4 regions of the Streptomyces sp. NPDC047117 genome follow, and region 3 is predicted to be linked to each of the others. Evidence: riboswitches for the same ligand, from Rfam matches in the RefSeq annotation. Region 3 holds a riboswitch; each other region holds the start of a gene.

Region 1 (5,612 bases), on a different contig from region 3:
AAAGAGGAGGAGCCCTCATGCTCGAACCGACGGCCCGCTATGTCCTCCCGGAGTTCACCGAGCGCACGACGCAGGGCGCCCGCACGCTCGATCCGTACTCCAAGCTTTTCGACGAGCGCATCGTCTTTCTCGGCACGCCGATCGACGACACCGCGGCCAACGACGTGATGGCACAGCTGATCCACCTCGAGCACGCCGCCCCCGACCAGGCCATCTCGCTCTACATCAACTCCCCCGGCGGCTCGTTCACCGCGATGACCGCGATCTACGACACGATGCAGTTCGTCACCAGCCCCATCGAGACGGTCTGCCTCGGCCAGGCGGCCTCCGCCGCCGCCGTCCTGCTCGCCGCCGGCCACCCCGGCCGCCGCCTCGCTCTCCCCGGCGCCCGGGTCCTCATCCACCAGCCGTCCTTCAGCGAACCGATCGAGGGCCAGGCCACCGACCTGGATCTCCAGGCCCGCGAACTGCTCCGCACCCGCGACCTGTTGGAGGAGCTGCTCGCCCGGCACACCGGCCGGCCGCGCGAGCAGATCGCCGCCGACATCGAACGCGACAAGATCCTCGACGCGCGGCAGGCCGTGGCCTACGGGCTGATCGACGACGTCACCCGCGGCCGCAAGGCCTCGGCGGGCGTGTCCGGCGGGGCTCCGGGTGCGGGCTCCGGTACGGCTCCCGGCGCGAGGTGAGGGGATGGCCGCCCTCCCTCCCGAGCTGCCACCGCTACCCGCGCTGACCAGGGCCGAAGGCGCCTTCATCGACAGCTACCTCCAGGTGCTGGACCTGCTGGGGCGGATCAATCCGGCCCGCGGCAACGGCACGTACCAGGGACTGCGGGCCGCGCAGGCACTCGTCGGCCGGGCCGCGGACCTGCGGGACGCGCTGGCGCTGATGCACGAGCGCGGCGAGACGGAGCTGCACGCCGACACCCTCACCCGCGCGCTGCGGGTGCTGGACGGGGAGCGGCGGGCCGGTCTCGTCGCCGTCCCGCCGCCTGCTGAGGAATGACGGGACGATTCCGTTCCCTGGGGCCTCCGGCACCCGATCGGTCTCCGCCCGTTGGAGTGCCTGTGGGTGCGACTGATGCGGGGCTCGACTTGCGCGCCGCGCCGACGTGTCGGATTGCGGACCGTACGACCGCGCCGGTACGGGGGTGCGTACGGCCCTCGGTCCGCTCGACGCACAGCCCCTGTCCACCCGAATGGATCAAGCGTGACGACCCTCACACCAGGCATGTTCCACTCCGGCTTCACCGGTGCGTTGCGCAACGATCCCTCCGACGACAAGCCCCCGCCACAGCGGCGGGGCGGTCCGGGCGGACGCCGAATCCTGCCGCCGTACCCGGACGTCTGGTCGATACACGTGGACCGGCAGGAGCGGAGGACCCGAGCACGACGGGGCCACCGGCCGGCTGCTCTTGCGGCCGGCGGTCCCTTGGGGTGAAGCCGGTGCCCGCCTTCGGGCGGCAGTACATCCGGCCGGGCATCTTCGCCTGCCCGAACCCGACAGGTCTTCCTTCGCAGGCGGCTGACGAAGGAGTGCGCATGTCTGCGCGCGATGATCATCCTGCTTCTGGTGTGCCCGCCCTGGTGTCCCGCGCCGCGGCGGTTTCGGTGCTCACGCTGGCACTGGTGGGAGGCGGGGGCCTGGTCCCCGGCAGCACGGCGGACGCGACGGCGGCACCCGCCGCGGCGTCCACGACGGTGTCCGCGACGTCCGCGGTCACGGCGGCCTCGTCGGGGTCCGGCCACCGGGCGCTGCGGGTCGCGGCGTCGAAGAAGGGTTCGCCGTACCGCTGGGGAGCCACGGGCCCGCACAGCTTCGACTGCTCGGGGCTGACGCAGTACGCGTTCAAGCGCGTGGGCAAGCGGCTGCCACGCACGGCGGATTCCCAGTACCGCCACGTCCGGCACATCAGCGCCTCCGCACGAAAGCGGGGTGACCTGGTCTTCTTCCACTCCGGCCGCTCGGTGTACCACGTGGGCATCTACGCCGGAAAGGGCCGCATCTGGCACGCCCCCAAGCCCGGGGCCTCGGTCCGCAAGGAACGCATCTGGACCCGCAGCGTCTGGTACGGCCGCGCGTAAGGGCCGATAGGCCACCAGGAACCCCGGGGAGCCGAACCGCGGCGGCCTCCCCGGGGTTCCGCACCACCGACTGCCCTCCGGCGTTCGCGCGCTACCGGTGGGCAACGCCTAACGATTCGAATATCTGCGTGGACAGGGCGGGTTGGTTGTCGTAGCTTCTGCCGGCGGCCGTGAGGGTGCCGTTCGGGGCGGGGCCAGGGGGGCTTCGGCGATTACTGGGGGGACACCCATGCCTGGGGAAAAGACGGTGGCGGCAAGTGGTGGGAGACGCGGGGCGCTTGTTTCGCCGGTTCGGTGGGCGGCGGTTGTGGTGGTATTGCTGGGCGTGTTCCTTGCGGTGGACGTGCTGATACTCGCCGCCGGCGGGCGGTATTTGCGTGTGCTGGGTGAATTGGCTGCGGAGAAGGGGGACTTCGGTGGCTCGGACTTCGAGCCATTCGAGTCCTCCGGGGCGGAGTTCGCTGCGGCTGATGAGGATTATTCGTTTTACGGGAATCTCTCCGTTCAGCTCTTGCCCGTTGTCGCGTTGGCGTTCCTCTTCTGGTTCTTCCGCACCAGAATCAATGGCGAGGTCTTCACTCCCGACGGTCACCGGCGGGGGCGGCTCTGGACGGTCGGTGCGTGGGTCACCCCGATCGTCAATCTGTGGTTTCCGCGGCAGATCGCCGGGGACATCTGGAAGGCCAGCAGCCCGCCCGGTAGCCGTGTTTCGTATGTCGTGGTGAATGCCTGGTGGGGGATGTGGGTCGCGACGAACCTTTTTGGCGTTGTCGGCAGTTCTCAGATGCGCGGAGCCGAGGGGTTCGGGGAGTTGCGGGCGGCGGTGCGGACCCTGTTCCTGTCCGATCTGCTGGATGCGGCCGCCGCCGTTCTCGCGATCGTGTTCGTGTGGCGGCACACCGCGCTGCAGCACGTACGGATCAACACGCTTACCAACACGCGTCACACGCTCCCGGAACCGGCGTAGGGGCGCCGCGTGGGCCACATGTGGGGAAAGGTGCTGGACGCGGCTGCCGCCGGTGCGTTTCCGGCTGCTGACGGGAGCGTCACCGTGCTGCCGCCGGTGTCGGAGCGCGACAGTGGTGTCCTCTCGTTCTCGGGGTGCGCGTTCGTGTGTGCCGACGTCTCCCCCGACTGGGTGCGGCAGCGGATCGCGCCGGGGGAGCCGGGGGCTCCGCTGAGTCCGGGGTTCCTGGCCGCGCTGGCGGACCGTACCGGTCGTACGGTCGAGGGCGTCGACATGCTCACGGTCGCCGAACCGCTCCCGGGGCCGCCGCCGTTGGCGCTGCGGGAGATCCGCGATCCGGCCCACCCGCGCCTCGCACGCGCGTTGCGCCATCGCGACGACGTACGGGCGTGGACCACCGACGGGGGCGGGCACGGCGTCGTGGTGCTCGGCCGTGGTGTCGCGGGGCGGTGGGAGGTGGCGTTCGAGGTGCCCGAGGCCGCGCGCGGGCATGGGCTCGGCCGGCTGCTGGCGACGGCTGCCCGCCATCTTGTACCGGCGAACCGGCCCCTATGGGCTCAGGTCGCCCCGGCGAACGCCGCCAGCGTACGGGCCCTGCTCGCGGCCGGGTTCACCCCGGTCGGCGCGGAGGCGCTCCTTGCGATGAGGGAGAGCTGACCGACGGCCGGACGCCACCGGCTGAACGGCGGATGCCCGTCGCACGATGGACACCGGCCGCACGTGGAATACCGGCCGGGCCTCCGTCGGGACGGGCCCCGCGTGCACACCATACGGACCCCCGACCGGCCCTCCGCCCCCCGCCTGCGTGCGGCGAATGATCTCGGCCGCATTGGCGGTGGTCGCTCGCGCCACGGTGGTCGGTCACGCCTTCGCGCCGCGGGGAGCGGCTCGCGGGGCCGGGGTCGGCCAGGGGAGGGCTACCCAGACCGTCTTGCCGCCGGCGTCGGTGGGTTCGATGGTGATCTTTCCGCCGGATTCCGCGACGAGGGTGCGGATGATGACGAGTCCGCGGCCGTTGTCCTGCTGAACGGCGGCGGGGAGCCGGCGCGGCATGCGGGGGTGACTGTCCGTGACACCGATGGTCAGCACTTCGTCCCGGTCGAGGTGGAGGACGACGGTGAAGGCCGGGGATCTGCCGAGGGTGTGGACGACAGCGTTGGTGGCCAGTTCGGAGACGATGAGCAGCACGGTGTCGTGGAGGTCCGCGCGTTCCGCGCCACCCGCCTCGTCCCACCCCGAGAGGACTCCAGTAACGTATCTGCGCGCCGTTGGTACGGACTCCGGCGCGCTCGGCAGGGTCAGTGATGCTTCCTGGTGGTCTGCCATCGCCGCGCCCGTCCCTTTCCCGCCCAAGGCCGTCTCTCCGCTGCGCAGAGGCATGATCAGGTCCGAAAATCGGCCCCGTGCCGCTGCTTTGCGCCAGACTGCCACTCATGCTGCCCCTGCCGTGAGCCATCCACCAAGATATGCATATATCTGTCGCTCGAAGCGGTGAACTCTGCTACGCGAGACCGTATTTGGGCGGCACACTGACGCATCGGTGTCAGTTATGACGAGTCGCGGTTATCCGTGAGGAGGGTTCATGCACCACGGTCCCGCAGTGCGCCGTCGCAAGCTCGGTGCGGAGTTGAGGCGCCGTCGGAATCTGGCCGGGCTCACCAGCGGCGAGGCCGCCCGCCTTGTGGGCTGGCACCAGTCGAAGGTGAGCCGGATCGAGACCGGCCGGAGCGGAGTGCGTCCGGCCGACGTGGAACGGCTGCTGGACGCGTACAACGTGCACGACGAGGAGTCGCGGGCGCTGCTGGCCGCGCTGTGCGGCCAGGACGCGGGCGGCGGGGGCGGAGGGGACGCGGGACGAGGCTGGTGGCACACCTACCGTGACCTGCTGCCGCCGCAGTACCGGGACTTCATCAGCCTGGAGGCCGGCGCCTCGCACGCGCGGACGCTGGAGACGACGGTGGTACCGGGGCTGCTGCAGACCCCGGATTACGCACGGGCGGTCACCCGGGCGGCCCTGGCCGACCTGCCGCAGAGCAGAATCGATGCGCTGGTCGGTGTCCGCATGGAGCGTCAGAACGTGCTGGACGGGGACGCTCCACTGAACCTTTCAGCCGTATTGGACGAGGCCGTCCTACGCCGTCCGGCGGGTGGCCCGGAGGTGATGAAGGACCAATTGCGGCATCTGCTTCAGGTCATGGAACTGCCGCACGTGCGGCTGCAGGTGCTGCCGTTTGCAGCCGGTGTCCACATCGGCATCACCGGCCCTTTCGTTATCTTCTCCTTTCCGCTCATTGCTGACTTGGATGTGGTGGTTCTCGACCATTTGACGAGTAGCCTCTACCTCGAACGCAAAGAGGACCTCAGGGCGTACAGCGATGCATTCGACACGCTGCGGGGGCACGCCCTCTCATGCGAGGAATCATCGGCTTTGATTGCCCAGATCGCTGACGGCTGAGTGGCCTGGTCTGGGCGCGTTGAGGAGGCTCCAACATGACGGCATCGCCGCGGTACGTACCCGCCAGCACCGCCCTTACGGGCGCGTGCTGGGTGCGCAGCAC
Region 2 (5,612 bases), on a different contig from region 3:
CAGGTGAAGGGCAACGGTCACTTCGAGCTGGTGCAGGGCGCCGGCGGTTCGCTCAACGGCACCACGAGTTTCGAGCGGACGAACTACTTCGAGACCATGCCGGCCCATCAGCTGGAGCTCGCCCTGTGGCTGGAGGCGGACCGGATGGGTTCGCTGCTGGCCGCGCTGGACGAGGAGTCGCTGGAGAACCAGCGCGACGTGGTGAAGAACGAGCGCCGTCAGCGGTACGACAACGTGCCTTACGGGACGGCGTTCGAGAAGCTGACGGCGATGGCCTACCCGGAGGGCCACCCGTACCACCACACGCCCATCGGGTCGATGGCCGATCTGGACGCGGCCTCTCTGGAGGACGCGCGGAAGTTCTTCCGTACGTACTACGCGCCCAACAACGCCGTGCTGTCCATCGTGGGCGACATCGACCCCGAGCAGACGCTGGCCTGGGCGGAGAAGTACTTCGGCTCCATCCCGGGCCACGACGGCAAGCAGCCGCCGCGGGACGGTTCGCTGCCCGAGACCATGGGCCGGGAGCTGCGGGAGGTCGTCCACGAGGAGGTGCCTTCGCGGGCCCTCATGGCGGCGTACCGGCTGCCGCACGACGGCACCCGTGAGGCTGACGCCGCGGACGTGGCGTTGACGATCCTGGGTGGCGGCGAGTCCTCCCGCCTGTACAACCGCCTCGTGCGCCGCGACCGCAGCGCCGTCGCGGCGGGCTTCGGGCTGCTGCGGCTGGCGGGCGCGCCCTCGCTGGGCTGGCTGGACGTGAAGACGTCGGCCGGCGTGGAGGTGCCCGCCATCGAGCGTGCGGTGGACGAGGAGCTCAAGCGCTTCGCCGAGGAGGGCCCGACCGCCGAGGAGATGGAGCGGGCGCAGGCCCAGTTGGAGCGCGAGTGGCTGGACCGCCTGGAGACGGTCGCCGGGCGCGCGGACGAACTGTGCCGGTACGCGGTGCTGTTCGGTGACCCGCAGCTCGCGCTGAGCGCCGTACAGCGCGTTCTGGAGGTGACTCCCGAGGAGGTGCAGGCGGTCGCCGCGGCCCGGCTGCGTCCGGACAACCGTGCGGTGCTGGTCTACGAGCCGACCGGGCCCGCCGAGGCCGCCGCTGTGGAGGCCACCGAGGCCGACGCGACCGCCGCCCAGCACGACACCGAGACCGAGGAGGCGGCGCAGTGACCGAAGCCGTGACCCCCACCATGACGTTCCACCCGCAGCCGCAGGCCGGGCAGCCGAAGCCGTGGGCGTTCCCGGCGCCGGTGCGCGGCCGGCTCGGCAACGGCCTGACGGTGCTGCGCGCCGACCGGCCGGGCCAGCAGGTCGTCGCGGTCGAGATCAACCTCGTGGCGCCGCTGGAGGCCGAGCCCGCGGGCCTGGACGGTGTCGCCACCATCATGGCGCGCGCGCTCTCCGAGGGCACCGACAAGCACGACGCCGAGGAGTTCGCGGCCGAGCTGGAGCGGTGCGGCGCCACGCTGGACGCGCACGCCGACCACCCCGGTGTCCGGGTCTCCCTCGAAGTGCCGGCCTCGCGCCTCACGAAGGCGCTGGGCCTGCTGGCCGACGCGCTGCGTGCCCCGGCCTTCCCCGACGGCGAGATCGAGCGCCTGGTGCGCAACCGTCTGGACGAGATCCCGCACGAGCTGGCGAATCCGGGGCGCAGGGCGGCGATGGCGCTGTCCAAGCAGCTGTTCCCGGCCACGGCCCGGATGTCCCGGCCGCGGCAGGGCACGGAGGAGACGGTGGCGCGTATCGACGCCGCCGCGGTGCGTGCCTTCTACGAGGCGCACGTGCGTCCGGGGACGGCCACGGCCGTGGTCGTCGGTGACTTCGACGGGGTGGACCTGGACGCGGCGCTGGAGGAGACCCTCGGGGCGTGGGCGGGCTCGACCGCGGAGCCGGTGGCGGCGTCGCCCATCGTGGCCGACGACACCGGCCGCGTCGTGATCGTGGACCGGCCCGGTGCGGTGCAGACCCAGCTGCTGATCGGCCGGATCGGCGCCGACCGGCACGACCGGGTGTGGCCTGCGCAGGTGCTCGGCACGTACTGCCTGGGCGGCACCCTGACGTCCCGGCTGGACCGTGTGCTGCGCGAGGAGAAGGGCTACACGTACGGCGTGCGGTCGTTCGGCCAGGTGCTGCGGTCCTCCGCGGACGGTACGGGTGCCGCGATGCTGGCCATCAGTGGCTCGGTGGACACCGCCTCTACGGGGCCCGCGCTGGAGGACCTCTGGAAGGTGCTGCGGACGCTGGCCGCCGAGGGGCTGACCGACGCCGAGCGGGACGTGGCGGTGCAGAACCTGGTCGGGGTGGCGCCGCTGAAGTACGAGACGGCGGCGGCTGTCGCGGGGACGCTCGCCGACCAGGTCGAGCAGGAGCTTCCCGACGACTTCCAGGCGCAGCTGTACCGGCGGATGGCCGAGACGGGCACGGTCGAGGCGACCGCCGCCGCGGTCAGCGCCTTCCCGGTGGACCGGCTGGTGACGGTTCTGGTGGGCGACGCCGCGGAGATCGCGGAGCCGGTACGGAAGCTGGGCATCGGCGAGGTGTCGGTCGTCAAGGGCTGATACGGAGCGGGCCGGCGGCGGAGCTGGAGCGCCGCCGGCCGTCGCGGTAACGGCTGTGAATTCGCTCGCGCCGTACGGCGGCGGGGCGGGCCGGAACGGCTCGTACCGGTGTCGTCACGGGGTGGCGTGAAAGCCGCCAACGCCGCTCACATATCAGGACATAGTGGATCCCGGGTCGCCAATGCGGCCCGGGATCTCTGCTTTTGTCCGGAATGCAGTAGGTGGTTGCTCGCGTGCCGTGTGGCGTCCGGCACAAACTCCTGTTTCTGTTTGCTGATCGCGAGATGTCCCGTTTAGCGTCGGTCCGGCTGTTCGACAGAAGTGCGCCGCACCCGCGGCCGCCGGGCAGTCATCGCCGAGTCCCCGTACGGCGCGAGCCAGGGGAGCCGGGGACCCACATGTCCCTTGGGGTGAATCGGGCGACTCCCCCCGGAGCCGCCCGTAGGAGACCTTCCTGCTCCGAACCCGTCAGCTAACCCGGTAGGCGAGAAGGAAGGAAAGGAGTGCGCCGGTCATGGCGTTCACCCGTGCCACCGGCAAGCACCGCCGCCCCGGCCGTGCTGCCCGGACCACCCGCAACATCGCCGGCATAGCCGCGGCGACCGGCGTCGCCGTTTCCATCGCCTCCCCGGCGCTGGCCGCGAACGAGGACCCGGCCGCCACCACCGACACCGGCCTCACCCGCGCCATCGCCGACACCGGCGACCGGGTCGCCGACAACATCGTCGCCCAGGCCGACGCGCAGGAGGAGGCCGCCGAGGTCGCCGCCGCCCGCGCCAAGGTCGAGGACGCGGCCGTCAAGAGCGCCGAGGACGCGAAGAAGAAGGCCCAGGACGAGCGCCGCAAGGCCGCCGAGGCCGCCAAGAAGAAGGCCGAGAAGAAGAAGGCCACCGAGGCCCGCGCCTCGCGCTCGGAGGCCCGCACCACCCTCAGCGCCTCGGGCTTCGTCGCGCCGATCTCCGGCAGCTACGTCTCCACGCCGTACAAGGCCTCCAGCGGCCTGTGGTCCTCCGGCAGCCACACCGGCATCGACTTCCACGCCGCCTCCGGCACCGCCGTCCACGCCGTCGGCGCCGGCACCGTCGTCGAGGCCGGCTGGGGCGGCGCGTACGGCAACAACGTCGTCCTGAAGATGGACGACGGCACCTACACCCAGTACGGCCACCTGTCGTCCATCGGCGTCTCGGTCGGCCAGAAGGTCTCCGCGAACCAGCAGATCGCGCTGTCCGGCAACACCGGCAACACCACCGGCCCGCACCTGCACTTCGAGGCGCGCACCGGCCCGGAGTACGGCTCGGACATCGACCCGATCGCGTACCTGCGCTCGCACGGCGTCAACGTCTGACGACCGCGCACCGTAGGCGCACTCCGCGTACCACCCGAAGCCCCGGCCCGACGGCCGGGGCTTCGGCGTCTCCGGACGCGCTTCCGCCCCCGCGTTCCCGCGCACCCCTTTCCTCGGCCAAAAAATATCCAGGAATTCGTCACGGCTGTCGGAAAAGGCGGCCCGGTGTCATAGAGTCACGGAAAAGGCGCCGCCCGGCGGCGTTTCCGGAGGATTGCGGCGGAGGCACGGACGATGCGAGGAAATATTTCGGCGCATGCGGTCTGCACGGCGATTCGCGACGACATCGTCTCCGGCGCGTTCCCGCCCGGCTCCCGGCTGATCGAGGAACTCCTCGCCTCCCGGTACGGCGTCTCCCGCGTCCCCGTACGCGAAGCACTGCGCACCCTGGAGTCCGAGGGGTTCGTCACCACTCGCCGGCACGCGGGCGCGTGCGTCGCCGAGCCGACCGAGCAGGAGGCCGCCGACCTCCTGGACATCCGCCTCCTCCTGGAGCCCCTGGGCGCCGCCCGTGCCGCGGCCCGCCGCTCCGCCGCGCACCTGAAGGTGCTGCGCGGCCTGGTCGGGGTGGGACGCGCGAGAGCCCGCCACGGCAACCCCGACGACCTGCGGCAACTGGACGGCTGGTTCCACGGGACGCTCGCGCAGGCGAGCGGCAGCGCCAGTATGACGGCGCTGCTCGTTCAGGTACGCCGCAAGATCGACTGGGTGTACGCGGTCGACCTGGGCCGGATCTCGCCGGGAGACGTGGACCGCTACTGGCAGGAGCTCGGCGCGATCGTGGACGCGGTGGCGCGCGGCGACGCCGAACGCGCCCGCGCACTGACCGCCGCCCACGTGGAGCGCACGCTGCCCGCCCACCGGCTGCGCCGTCCCGCACCCGCGGTGAGGGAAGCGAAACCGTCCGTAAACATGGCGCGCGTGCAGAATTAACAGTGCTGGCGTATACAACTCCTGGGGGAATTCTGCCCGCCGTGATCGGCGTGCCTGAATTCGGGGGTGTGGGCCCGGCAGGGTAATTCTGCGTGCGACTTTACGTGTGTGCCGTCGAATTCTGCTCGGCGGGCGGCTCGGCCCGGTAATTCCGTGCAGGCCGGCAAGGGATCCGGCCCGCCGGGACGTGGAGCGGCCCCGCCGTACCCGGAACGGCCTCCCGCTGGACGTGCAACGGCCCCGCCCGTGACCCGTGGGCGGGTCCGTGGCGGGGCCGTGAGAGGCCGTTCCGGCGGCGTGGGGCCCGCCGGGTCTGCCCGAAGGGTCAGACCGTCTCCGGGAGCTCCTCGAGGCCCTCGGAGACGAGCTTCGCCAGGCGGTCCAGCGCCGCGTCGGCGCCGTCGGCGTCCGAAGCCAGCACGATCTCCTCGCCGCCCTGGGCGCCGAGGCCCAGGACCGCGAGCATGGAAGCGGCGTTGACGGGGTTGCCGTCGCCCTTGGCGATCGTGACCGGCACGCCGGAAGCGGTGGCCGCACGGACGAAGATCGAGGCGGGGCGGGCGTGCAGACCCTCGGCCCATCCGACATTGACGCGGCGCTCAGCCATTGTGTTGCCCTTCGGGTCGGAGAAGTTGTCTAGACCAGTGTCTCACGCGGGCACCGGTGGTCCGGTGTGCCCAGCCCGGGCGAGCGCTCGGATCCTAGAAGTCCAAGCCTGCGTCACGCCCCGGCTGTACGCATGCTGAGACCCGGTCGTACGCACCGTCCCGCCGCCG
Region 3 (5,612 bases):
AAATTCCCGGAGTTCGACGGCGAGGGGCTGGTGGTCGAGAAGGGCGGCAGGACGGTGCTGGCCAGCTCCGAGCTGGGCCCCGCGATCCGCCGTTTCAGCCTCGCCGACGGCAAGCAGAAGGGCCCCGACCTCCCGGTGCCCGATGCCTTCAAGCCGCCGCCGAAGGGCGCCGCCGACAACACCCGCAGCCTGGAGTCGCTCGCGGTCACCCCGGACGGCAAGCACCTCTTCGCGGGCATGGAGGGCCCGCTGCTGGGCGACGACGACGTGCACGGCCGCCACCAGATCCGTATCGAGCGCTACGAGGGCGCCGCGGGCAAGGCGTACACCCCCGAGAGCCAGTACGCGTACCAGACCGAGGAGGGGCTCTTCCTGTCCGAGCTGGTCGCCGTGGACGAGACGCATCTGCTCGCCCTGGAGCGCGGCTACATCAGCGGCCTCGGCAACGGCATACGTGTCTACGAGGTCGACCTCACCACGGCCGACGACGTCACCGGCCACACCTCCGTCACCAAGCACGACAACGACCTCATCGCGCCCAAGCAGCTGCTGTTCGACCTCTCCCGCTGCCCGTGGGGCGGCATCAGCACCGAGGAGCCGCAGCCCAACCCGGTCCTGCAGAACGTCGAGGGGATGGCGCTGGGCCCCGCGCTGTCCGGGCGGTACGCGGGCCACCGGGTGCTCTACATGGTCGCGGACGACAACGCCCGCTCCGCCCAGGCGACCCGGCTGTACTCCGTCGCGGTACGGCTCAGAAGCTGAGGAGCGTACCGGCCGCTCAGAAGCTGACGGGCCGTACCGGCCGGCGGGGCCCCGGCCGGGACCCCGGCCGTCTCCGAGGGGTCGCCCGTCCGGCCCCCGCCGGGTCGCCGTACCGTTCCAGGGCGGTCACCCTGGGACGGCGGTGGTGACGGGAGCGCGAAGCGGCACACGGGAAGCGGCGCGGGAAAGAGGCCGGTGCGGATGGGGCGAGGCGGAACGGGCATGCCGGGAGAGCGGGAGCGGCAGGCCCGTCGGGACGGGCTGCCGAGGTTCGGCCGCCGGCTGGTGTGCTGGCTGCCCGCCATCTTCCTGATCGGCGGCCTGGCCTTCGACCTGCTGACGCCGACGCGGTACACCGCCGCGCCCTTCTTCTCGGCGGCCCCCCTGGTGGCGGCGCCGCTGTACTCGCTGCGGTACACCGCGCTCACCGCCGCCCTCTCCGTCCTGGCGGAGATCGGCGTGGTCGCCTTCCACGGCCGGACGGGCGGCTACGAGTCGTACACCGAGGCGGTGACCGTCCTGGTCGTGGCCGTCCTCGCGCTCGGCATCAACCGCGTCGTACGGATCAGCGACGCCCGGCTGGCCTCCGTGCGGGACGTGGCGGAGGCGGCCCAGCGCGCCGTGCTGCCGCTGCCGCCGGACCGCATCAGCGGGCTCGACGTGGCGGCGCGCTACGAAGCGGCGCAGGCGGACGCCCGCATCGGGGGCGACCTGTACGCCGTGCAGGACACCCCGCACGGCGTACGGCTGATCGTCGGCGACGTACGGGGCAAGGGGCTGGAGGCCGTGGAGGCCGCCGTGATCGTCATCGGGGCCTTCCGGGAGGCCGCGGAGCAGGAGGCCACGCTGGAGGCGGTGGCCGGGCGGCTGGAGCGGGCGCTGCAGCGCGAGGGCAGCAGACGCGAGGGGCTGGACCAGTTCGAGGGGTTCACCACGGCGGTCCTCGCCGAGGTTCCGTCCGAGGAGCGCGGGGTGCTGCGGGTGCTGAACCGCGGCCACCCGGCGCCCCTGCTGCTGTGCGTGGACGGCACGCTGAGCGAGCTGGCGCCGCGGACCCCGGCGCTGCCCCTCGGGCTGAGCGAGGTCGCGGGCTGGCCGGACCGCGCGGACGAGTCCCCCTTCCCGCCCGGCGCGATGCTCCTGCTCTTCACCGACGGGGTGACCGAGGCGCGGGACTCCAGGGGCGTGTTCTACGAGCCGGCCGTACGGCTTTCCGGCCGGGTGTTCCCCGGCCCCGACGCGCTGCTGGACGGCCTCGTGGACGACGTGGCGCGGCATACAGGGGGCGAGACCGAGGACGACATGGCCCTGCTGGCGCTCCGCCGACCGGAGGGGTGAGCCCTCAGCAGTCAGGGTGGGCCCTCAGCAGTCAGGGTGGGCCCTCAGCAGTCAGGGTGGGCCCTCCGCAGACCGGAGGGGTGAGCGCCGGCCGGGGACCGGTTACACCGGCTCCGGCTCCGCGAGCCACTGCACGCTCCGCCCGTGCTGCTCCGTGAGCGCGACGGGCCGGCCGTCGACGGCGAGCGTGAGGAGGCGCGCGTCGGCGGGGCGCGGGCCGGGCAGCCACGGCAGCACGCTGTGGTGCTCCTGGGAGACCCAGTGCCCGGGCCGGTCCACGAACAGCGACCGTACGACCCGGACGAACTCCTCGCGGCGCTCCAGGGGCAGGTGGGTCAGCGCCCCCGTGTGGAAGACGACCAGCGTCGCCTCGGGCGGCGCCTGCGCGGCCAGCGCGGGCAGCTCGTGCAGAAGGTCGCCGCGCACGAGGGGCGTCGGAGGCGCGTTCCGAACTGCCTCAATGGCAGCGAGCTGCCGGCGGGCCCGGTCGGCTACGGACGCGCCACGGTTCCCCGTATGGCCGCTGTTCCCTGCACGACTGCCGCTCCCCGCATCGCCGCCGGACCCCGTACCGGCGCTGCTCCCCGTACTGCCGGACCAGGCGTCCCCCGTGCCCGTACCGGCACTCGTCCCGAGGGTCGTGTCGTTCCCCGGGCCAGGCCAGGCCAGGGCGCGGAGCCAGCGGATGTCGTCCGGGTCGGACAGGTCGAGCGGGTCGAGGCCGAGGCCGGCCCGCCAGACGATCCGCGGCGGCGCGGCCGGTACCGGCGTGCCCGGGGACGTGCGGCAGGGCAGGACCACCGGGCTGTCCGGGGCCCCGAACTCCGGCCCGCCGTCGTACCGGTAGCGGTACCGGTCCGGATGCAGGCACAGCCCGGCCGCCGCGCCGACCTCCAGGAGCGCGAGCGGCTGGGGGAGACGGGCGAGGACGGGGAGCAGCGTGGCGCAGCGCGCGGGCTCGTCGGTCCGGGCGAGCCGCCGCATCATGACGTCGCGTACGTCGTCCCAGTGCCGGATCGTCCACTCGCGCCAGCTCCGGTACGCGAAGTCGCCGCGCGGGCCCTGTTCGGCGTGCGGGCCGTCGAGGTAACGGACGGCGGCGAGCAGGAGGTTGGGCTGCTGCTGATTGCCGTGCGGCAGCGAGACGGCCAGGAAGTCGCAGAAGTCCGGGTCCTGGCTGATGCGGGCGGTCAACTCCTCGTGGGCGTCGGACTCGCCCCGCGCCTGCTGCCACGCGAAGTCCGCGTACCGATCCGCCACTGCCTGCGCGCTGTTGACGACCATGATCAGACGCTACTGCTCTCACTGTCCGTAGCCGATACGCACCCCTCCGCATAACAACTGACAAACGATCAGTCCGCTTCGGGTTTCCGATCCGCGGCCAACTCGCCCCAATTTAGCCGTGACTGCATGCATAAGTCCTGGTCAGCGGTCATACGGATTCCGGGGAACGCTTGGAATCCAGCCGTCCCGTCCATTACTGTCCGATAACGGAGCGCGGTCGTTACAGCCGTCGCAAGAGACGGCAACGCGCGCCGACGCCGAATCCCAACAGCGCACTTCATTACCGCACCACCTGCCAAGGGAACCGGGGAACCACCACCTTGGGGTGAATCGGGCGACTCCCCCGGAGCCGCCCGTAGGAGACCTTCCTGCTCCGAACCCGTCAGCTAACCCGGTAGGCGAGAAGGAAGGAAAGGAGTGCGCCCCCGTGGCGTCCAACAAGCCTGCCCCCGAACCGTCCCGCCGGACCGCGTACGAGCCGTTCGCGACGCACGAGGGCGCGGTGCACGACCCGTACGCGCACCAGGATTCGTCTCCGCATCCGTACTCGTATCCGCACCCGTATCCGGGCGGTCACGAGGCCCCCGGGGCCCACACGGAACCGGCGTTCGCCGACACCGCGGCCTTCCCGGCGGTCTCCGACACGGCCACCTTCCCCGCGGTCTCGGATACGGCCGCCTTCCCCGCCGCGAGCGGTACGGGTCCGATGACCGCTACAGGTCCGATGGCCGGGGCGGGCCCCATGACCGGTACAGGTCCGATGACCGGTACGGGTGCCGTGGCCTTCGGCACGTACGGCGGCGCGCATGACGGCGCCCGCGCCGGCGCGCAGTACGGCGCAGGTGACGGCGTGCACGACGGGGCGTGGGAGGAATGGAACCCCACGGAGGAGTCCGTACGCCCCGTACGCGGCCGGCACCGCGTGGCCAAGCAGCGCGGCGGCGGTCTCGCCCGCAGCAGCACGGTCCTGGGCGTCGGCGTCATGGCGGCGGTCGGCGCGGGCGGCATCGCCACCGCGCAGGGCAAGCCCCAGGTCTCCATATCCATGCCCGACCTGGGCGGCATGGCCGAGCGCGTGTCCGAGAAGCTGGGCTCGCACGACTCCGCCGACACGGCCGACACCGCGAACGCACAGGGCGGCCCGTTCACGCAGGCGGCCGGCGCCGCCGGGGGCGAGCACTCCCAGGGCGGCGACGCCCTCCGCGCCCGCATCATGGAACAGGCCGAGCAGGCACAGAACTCCGCCGACCAGGAGGCCCGCGAGGCCGCCGAGAAGGCCGCCGTCGAGCAGGCCGAGGCGGAGGCCGCCGAGCGCCGGCAGCAGGCCGAGGCCGCGAAGAAGAAGGCCGACGCGGCAGCCAAGGCCAAGGCCGAGGAGGCGGAGCGCAAGAAGGCCGAAGCGGCCCGCGCCGCCAAGCTCGCCGAGCTGGCGAAGAGCTACACCCTTCCGGTCTCCTCGTTCACCATCACCGCCACCTTCGGGCAGGGCGGCGACCGCTGGGCCGCCGACCACACCGGCCTCGACTTCGCCGCGCCGACCGGTACTCCGGCCAAGGCGGTGCACGGCGGCACGATCACGCAGGCCGGCTGGGCAGGTTCGTACGGCTACCGCATCGTCGTCACCCTCGACGACGGCACCGAGCTCTGGTACTGCCACCTCTCCTCGATGGTGAAGACCTCCGGCAAGGTGAACGCCGGCGACGTCATCGGCCGGGTCGGCGCCACGGGCAACGTCACGGGCCCGCACCTCCACCTGGAGGTCCGGCCGGGTGCCGATACCCCGATCGACCCGCTGGCGTGGCTCCGCGACCACGGCCTGAAGGTCTGACCTGATCCGACCCGGTCCGGCCCGGCCTGATCCGCTTCTGATCCGTTTCTGATCCGGTCCGTTCCTGATCTGGTCCGGTCCGGTCCGACGGCTGATGCCCGACGACCGTTGTCCGACGGCCGACGGCTTCGAAAAACGGTCCATTCTTCGCCCGGCGGGCTTCCGTTCGCCCGTTCCGGGCACTTGTCCGCCGTCGCCGCCGCCTCGTGCGCCCCGCCCCGCGGGGCGCACACAGCAGGAGGGGAGAGGCGGTGGCCGACGGCCGGGTCTCCGCGTGCCCACGGACCGTCCCCGGCCCTCCGTACGCGGACCCGCACTCTCCGGCGGCCCCGATGCCCCACACATCGGGGCCGCCGGTTTTGGTACGTCCGTACGCCCATAGGTCCGTAGAGCCGTAGAC
Region 4 (5,612 bases), on a different contig from region 3:
CCGCCGACCCCTCTCCCTGTCCGCTTCGCCTGTCCGCCGCGTCCGCCCTGCCGTTGGTACGGCGGTGGCCCGGGTCAAGGGGGAGCGGGCCGCCGCCGTACCTTCGGCGGGGGCGGCCGGCGGCCGTCGGGGCGGAACCGACGGCGGTGGGGAGCCGGCCGCCTGGACGAGGACGCTAAACCTCCCGGCGGCCGGCAAGCGGGCCTTTGCCGGGCATTGCCCACTCCCTTACCGGTCCGTGCCCGCTTCTGGCCGCCGGGTGAATGACGTCGACCGGTGCCGTACGAGAGTGCGGACCAGAGGCGCGCGGCAGTTCGAGCCGCTGGTGGGTGCTGGGGATGCGCGACAGGGGGCGGGCGGACCTGCCCGCGGGGCCGTGCGGCGCCGGAGCTACGATCGACCACTATGGACGTAGTGATCAATGTGTTCGTCGCCCTGCACATCATCGGCATCGCTTCGCTGCTCGGCGGCTTCCTCACGCAGATGAAGGCGATGAGCGCGGGCACCGCCCGCTTTGTGCCCGCGATGCTGCACGGCGCGATCACGATGCTGGTGACCGGCGTCATCCTGGTCGGCCTGAACCAGATGCAGGACGCCTCGGTCAACAACATCAAGATCGGCGTCAAGCTCGCCGTCCTGATCGTCATCCTGGGCCTGGTCTACGTGAAGCGCGACGAGGAGAAGGTGGAGAAGCCGCTCTTCGGACTCGTCGGCCTGCTCACGGTCGTCAACATCTTCATCGCGCTCCTCTGGACCTGAGGGGCCTGGGACCTGAGAGTCCCGCCGTACGCGAGAACCGCGCGGCTGCCCTCGGAGGGCAGCCGCGCGGTTCGTCGTTCTATGCATTGCCTCAGGCAGGTCGTACGTTCCCGTAGATCGGCATGTAGTAGATCGACTCCACGCGTACGTTCGCGCCCGGCTTCGGGGCGTGGATCATCTTGCCGTCGCCGATGTACATCCCGACGTGGCTGATGTCGTCGTAGAAGAACACCAGGTCGCCCGGTTGCAGATCCTGCGTCGCGACCCGCGTGCCGGTCTTCACCTGGTCCCAGGTCGTCCGCGGCAGCGAGACGCCGGCCGCCTTCCACGCCGCCTGGGTCAGCCCCGAGCAGTCGTACGACGCGGGCCCGGTGGCGCCCCAGACGTACGGCTTGCCCATCTGCGCGCGGGCGAACGCGATCGCCTTCTCCGCCTTGGTCGCGTACGAACCGTCGGGCACCCCGGAACCGCTGCCCGTCCCGGAGCCGGAGCCGGAGCCGCCGTCCGTGCCGCCCGCACCGCCGTCCTGCTCACGCTCGCGCTCGGCCTGCTCCCGCGCCAGCTCCTCGGCCTTGCGCTTCGCCTCGGCCTTCTTCTTGCGCTCCAGCTCCGCCAGCCGCTCCTTCTCCTGCGCGGTCAGCCGGGACAGCAGTTGCCGGGCCTCGGTCAGCTTGCCCTGGACCTCCTGCTTGGACGTCTTCAGCGAATCCTGGGACTTCTGCAGCTCCTCCAGGCCCTTCGTCGCCTGCGCACGCTTGCGCGCGGCCTGCGCCTGCTGGTCCTGGTAGTCGGCGACCGCCTCCTGCTGGCGGCCGGTGAGCCGCTTCATCAGGTGATTGCGGTCCACGAACTGCTGCGGATCCTGCGCCAGCATCAGCTGCGCGGTCGGGCTCAGCCCGCCGGACCGGTACTGGGCGGAGGCGAAGGTGCCCAGCTCCCGCCGGGCGTCGTTCATCTTCTGGGTCCGCTCGGCCGCGGCGTCCCGCAGCTCGTCCACCTTGTCGCGCTGCGTCGCGGAGCGCTCCTTGGCGGCGTTGTACTTCTGGGTGGCGACCTCGGCCTGCCGGTACAGGCCGTCGACCTTCTTCTTGACCTCCTCTATGGAAGGTGCGGGCTTCCTGGGGGACGCATCCGCGGTCTGGGTGAGCAGCGTGACCGAGGCCAGCGCCGCGGTGGTGAGCCCGGCCGCCGTACGGCGGTGTGCGGGCACGGTGAGCATGCGGGTGCGCGGCTTGCGATGAGACGCCAAGGCCGGCGACTCCTTCCGTGGACCGCCTACCGGGTTAGCTGTCGGGTTCGGGCGCGTGAGCGCGCGCGTGGGGCGCGTGCCCACTGGTGCTACGGAAGGTGCCCTACGGCCGTACGGATCGCTCCGTAGAGGCCGATTCACCCCGGTCGTGCGTGTGGGTCCCCGGCTCCGGCTGCCGTGCGTACGAACAGTTGCCGTGCGTATCGGCAAGGGCCGTGCGTACGAACAGACCGGACTCGGCGGGGCGGCCCGTGCCGGTGCTGTCACCGACGGGTGGGGCGGGCTGCCCGGTCGGCACGGTAGCCAACTCGTGTGACTTCTGTGAAGGCTGATGTTCGATTTGCCCGCAATCTTTTCGTGACCTGATCGTGTCCGTGCCGATGTGAGGGCTGTCGCGACCACGGAATGTCCGGTGCCGTTGTCCGTCCGTGACGGGCGGCGGGGTGCCGTATCCTCCGCGCCGCTGTCGGTGCCGTCCTCCGTTCCCGTTCAGGTCGCGCTCGCCCCTTTTCGTACGGCCCTCCGGCCCTGCTCCCGCCGCGCTTCCACCCGCCCGCACCGCGCCTCCGCCGGATCCGTGAGCCCGGAATTCCGCGGCCGGGGCCGGGTTGTCGGTGGGGCGGCCTAGACTCGGTGGGCGATGAGCAGCCTCTTTGACGACAGCTTCCTGGCGGACCTCGACCCCAAGGACGAGGAGCCGCCGCCTCCCGAGGACGAGGACCGTCCGGCAGCGGAGGAGGTGCCGCACGACCTCTTCGGTGGCCGCTACGACGCGCCCGTCCAGCGGGACGCGTACTACCGTGACGGCGCCGCCCGCCCCGCCGTCGACCCGGCCGCGCTGCTGGAGGGGCTGAACGACCAGCAGAAGGCCGCCGTCGTGCACACGGGCTCGCCGCTGCTCATCGTCGCCGGCGCCGGCTCCGGCAAGACGCGTGTCCTCACGCACCGCATCGCGCACCTCCTCGGCACGCGCCACGTCCACCCCGGCCAGATCCTCGCGATCACCTTCACGAACAAGGCCGCGGGCGAGATGAAGGAGCGCGTGGAGGAGCTCGTCGGCCCGCGCGCCAACGCCATGTGGGTCTCCACCTTCCACAGCGCGTGCGTGCGCATCCTGCGTCGCGAGTCCAAGAAGCTGGGCTTCACCTCATCGTTCTCGATCTACGACGCCGCCGACTCCAAGCGCCTGATGGCGCTGGTCTGCCGCGATCTGGACCTGGACCCCAAGCGCTTCCCGCCGAAGTCCTTCAGCGCCAAGGTCTCCAACCTCAAGAACGAGCTCATCGACCACGAGGACTTCGCCGGGACGGCCGCCGACGGGTTCGAGAAGACCCTCGCCGAGGCGTACGCGATGTACCAGGCACGGCTGCGCGAGGCCAACGCCCTGGACTTCGACGACATCATCATGACGACGGTGAACCTGCTCCAGGCGTTCCCGGACGTCGCGGACCACTACCGCCGCCGCTTCCGGCACGTCCTGGTCGACGAGTACCAGGACACCAACCACGCCCAGTACACCCTCGTACGCGAGCTGGTCGGCCCGGGGACGGACGAGGTGCCCGCCGCCGAGCTGTGCGTCGTGGGCGACGCCGACCAGTCGATCTACGCCTTCCGCGGCGCCACGATCCGGAACATCCTCCAGTTCGAGGAGGACTACCCGAACGCCACGACGATCCTGCTGGAGCAGAACTACCGCTCCTCGCAGACGATCCTCTCGGCCGCCAACGCCGTCATCGAGCGCAACGAGAACCGCCGCCCGAAGAACCTCTGGACGGACGCCGGCACCGGCCCGAAGATCACCGGCTATGTCGCCGACACCGAGCACGACGAGGCGCAGTTCGTCGCCGACGAGATCGACCGGCTCACGGACGCCGGTGAGACCAGGGCCGGCGACGTCGCGATCTTCTACCGGACCAACGCCCAGTCCCGTGTCTTCGAAGAGGTCTTCATCCGGGTCGGGCTGCCCTACAAGGTCGTCGGCGGCGTGCGCTTCTACGAGCGCAAGGAGGTCCGGGACGTCCTCGCGTACCTGCGCGTGCTGTCCAACCCCGAGGACACCGTCCCGCTCCGCCGCATCCTGAACGTGCCGAAGCGCGGCATCGGCGACCGCGCCGAGGCGATGATCGACGCCCTCTCGGCCCGCGAGAAGATCACGTTCCCGCAGGCGCTGCGCCGCGTCGACGAGGCGTACGGCATGGCCGCGCGCTCCGCGAACGCCGTCAAGCGCTTCAACACGCTCATGGAAGAGCTGCGGACCATCGTCGAGTCCGGTGCCGGGCCCGCGACCGTCCTGGAAGCGGTCCTGGAGCGTACGGGCTATCTGGCCGAGCTCCAGTCGTCCACGGACCCGCAGGACGAGACCCGCATCGAGAACCTCCAGGAACTCGCGGCGGTCGCCCTCGAGTTCGAGCAGGACCGCGGCGTGGACGCTGAGACATCAGGGACTGCCGTCCCGGGCGGCACCCTCTCCGACTTCCTGGAGCAGGTCGCCCTGGTCGCCGACTCCGACCAGATCCCCGACGAGGACGACGAGGGCACGGGCGTCATCACGCTCATGACCCTGCACACCGCGAAGGGCCTGGAGTTCCCCACCGTCTTCCTGACGGGCATGGAGGACGGTGTCTTCCCGCACATGCGTGCGCTCGGCCAGACCAAGGAGCTGGAGGAGGAGCGGCGGCTGGCGTACGTCGGCATCACGCGCGCCCGCGAGCGGCTCTACCTCACGCGTTCCACGATGCGCAGCGCGTGGGGCCAGCCCCAGTACAACCCGCAGTCCCGCTTCCTGGAAGAGATCCCGGACGAGTACGTCGAGTGGAAGCGGACCGGCCCGGCGACGCCGTCCGCGTCCATGGGCGGGCTCTCCTCGGGCCTGTCCTCCGGCTTCTCCGGCGGCGGCTTCGGCTCCTCGTCCTCGTCCTCCTCGCGGAGCAAGGCCGGGCCGAGCGGCTTCGCGACCCGCCGGGCCAAGGACCGGCAGGTGGTCGCGCTGGCCATCGGCGACCGCGTCACGCACGACAGCTTCGGGCTCGGCACGGTCGTCGGGGTCAAGGGCAGCGGCGACAACGCCGAGGCGACGATCGACTTCGGCGGCGAGAAGCCGAAGCGCCTGCTGCTGCGGTACGCGCCGGTGCAGAAGCTGTAGACGGCGCGGAAGCCGTCGACGGGCAGACAGCGCATACGCAGGTGGCCCGGAACCCCTCGGGGTTCCGGGCCACCTGCGTATGCGCGTGCTGGAGCGCGCGGCTGGGGCGTGCGCGCCGGGGCGTGCCTGCTCTCGCCGGCTCAGTTGGGGTCGATGCCCTTGGAGCGCAGCCAGGGCAGCGGGTCTATCGCGTCGCCACCGCCCGGGTGCACCTCGAAGTGCAGGTGGGGGCCGGTGGAGTTACCGGAGTTGCCCGAGTACGCGATCACGTCGCCGGCCTTCACCGTGCCCGAGCGGATCTTGGCGCTGCTGAGGTGGCAGTACCAGGTCTCCGTGCCGTCCGGCGCGGTGATCTCCACCATGTTGCCGTAGGCGGGGTTCCACTTGGTGACGACGGTACCGTCGGTCGCGGCCATCACGGGCGTGCCGTAGCTGACCGGGAAATCGATCCCGGAGTGCAGC

The links. Region 3 has a riboswitch for cyclic di-AMP ahead of ABZ840_RS05845 (M23 family metallopeptidase). Riboswitches for the same ligand answer to the same signal wherever they lie in the genome.
Positions count from the first base shown of each region.
Region 1: another riboswitch for cyclic di-AMP. It lies ahead of ABZ840_RS20560 (C40 family peptidase); the one in region 3 lies ahead of ABZ840_RS05845 (M23 family metallopeptidase).
Region 2: another riboswitch for cyclic di-AMP. It lies ahead of ABZ840_RS26690 (M23 family metallopeptidase); the one in region 3 lies ahead of ABZ840_RS05845 (M23 family metallopeptidase).
Region 4: another riboswitch for cyclic di-AMP. It lies ahead of ABZ840_RS15975 (NlpC/P60 family protein); the one in region 3 lies ahead of ABZ840_RS05845 (M23 family metallopeptidase).

Region 1 is NZ_JBEYUN010000010.1:49,151-54,762, forward strand. It holds gene ABZ840_RS20550 (ATP-dependent Clp protease proteolytic subunit) at 18-689, shown strand; gene ABZ840_RS20555 (hypothetical protein) at 694-1,008, shown strand; cyclic di-AMP (ydaO/yuaA leader) riboswitch at 1,311-1,541, shown strand; gene ABZ840_RS20560 (C40 family peptidase) at 1,545-2,087, shown strand; gene ABZ840_RS20565 (DUF4328 domain-containing protein) at 2,395-3,054, shown strand; gene ABZ840_RS20570 (GNAT family N-acetyltransferase) at 3,073-3,711, shown strand; gene ABZ840_RS20575 (ATP-binding protein) at 3,916-4,380, opposite strand; gene ABZ840_RS20580 (helix-turn-helix transcriptional regulator) at 4,637-5,509, shown strand; gene ABZ840_RS20585 (DUF397 domain-containing protein) at 5,545-5,612, shown strand, end outside.
Region 2 is NZ_JBEYUN010000015.1:78,754-84,365, reverse strand. It holds gene ABZ840_RS26700 (pitrilysin family protein) at 1-1,170, shown strand, start outside; gene ABZ840_RS26695 (pitrilysin family protein) at 1,191-2,558, shown strand; cyclic di-AMP (ydaO/yuaA leader) riboswitch at 2,902-3,060, shown strand; gene ABZ840_RS26690 (M23 family metallopeptidase) at 3,073-3,903, shown strand; gene ABZ840_RS26685 (GntR family transcriptional regulator) at 4,138-4,836, shown strand; gene ABZ840_RS26680 (HPr family phosphocarrier protein) at 5,162-5,443, opposite strand.
Region 3 is NZ_JBEYUN010000002.1:613,677-619,288, forward strand. It holds gene ABZ840_RS05830 (esterase-like activity of phytase family protein) at 1-762, shown strand, start outside; gene ABZ840_RS05835 (PP2C family protein-serine/threonine phosphatase) at 985-2,100, shown strand; gene ABZ840_RS05840 (DUF2332 domain-containing protein) at 2,203-3,384, opposite strand; cyclic di-AMP (ydaO/yuaA leader) riboswitch at 3,630-3,800, shown strand; gene ABZ840_RS05845 (M23 family metallopeptidase) at 4,091-5,212, shown strand.
Region 4 is NZ_JBEYUN010000007.1:240,779-246,390, forward strand. It holds gene ABZ840_RS15970 (hypothetical protein) at 406-759, shown strand; gene ABZ840_RS15975 (NlpC/P60 family protein) at 851-2,008, opposite strand; cyclic di-AMP (ydaO/yuaA leader) riboswitch at 2,016-2,198, opposite strand; gene pcrA (DNA helicase PcrA) at 2,649-5,150, shown strand; gene ABZ840_RS15985 (M23 family metallopeptidase) at 5,291-5,612, opposite strand, start outside.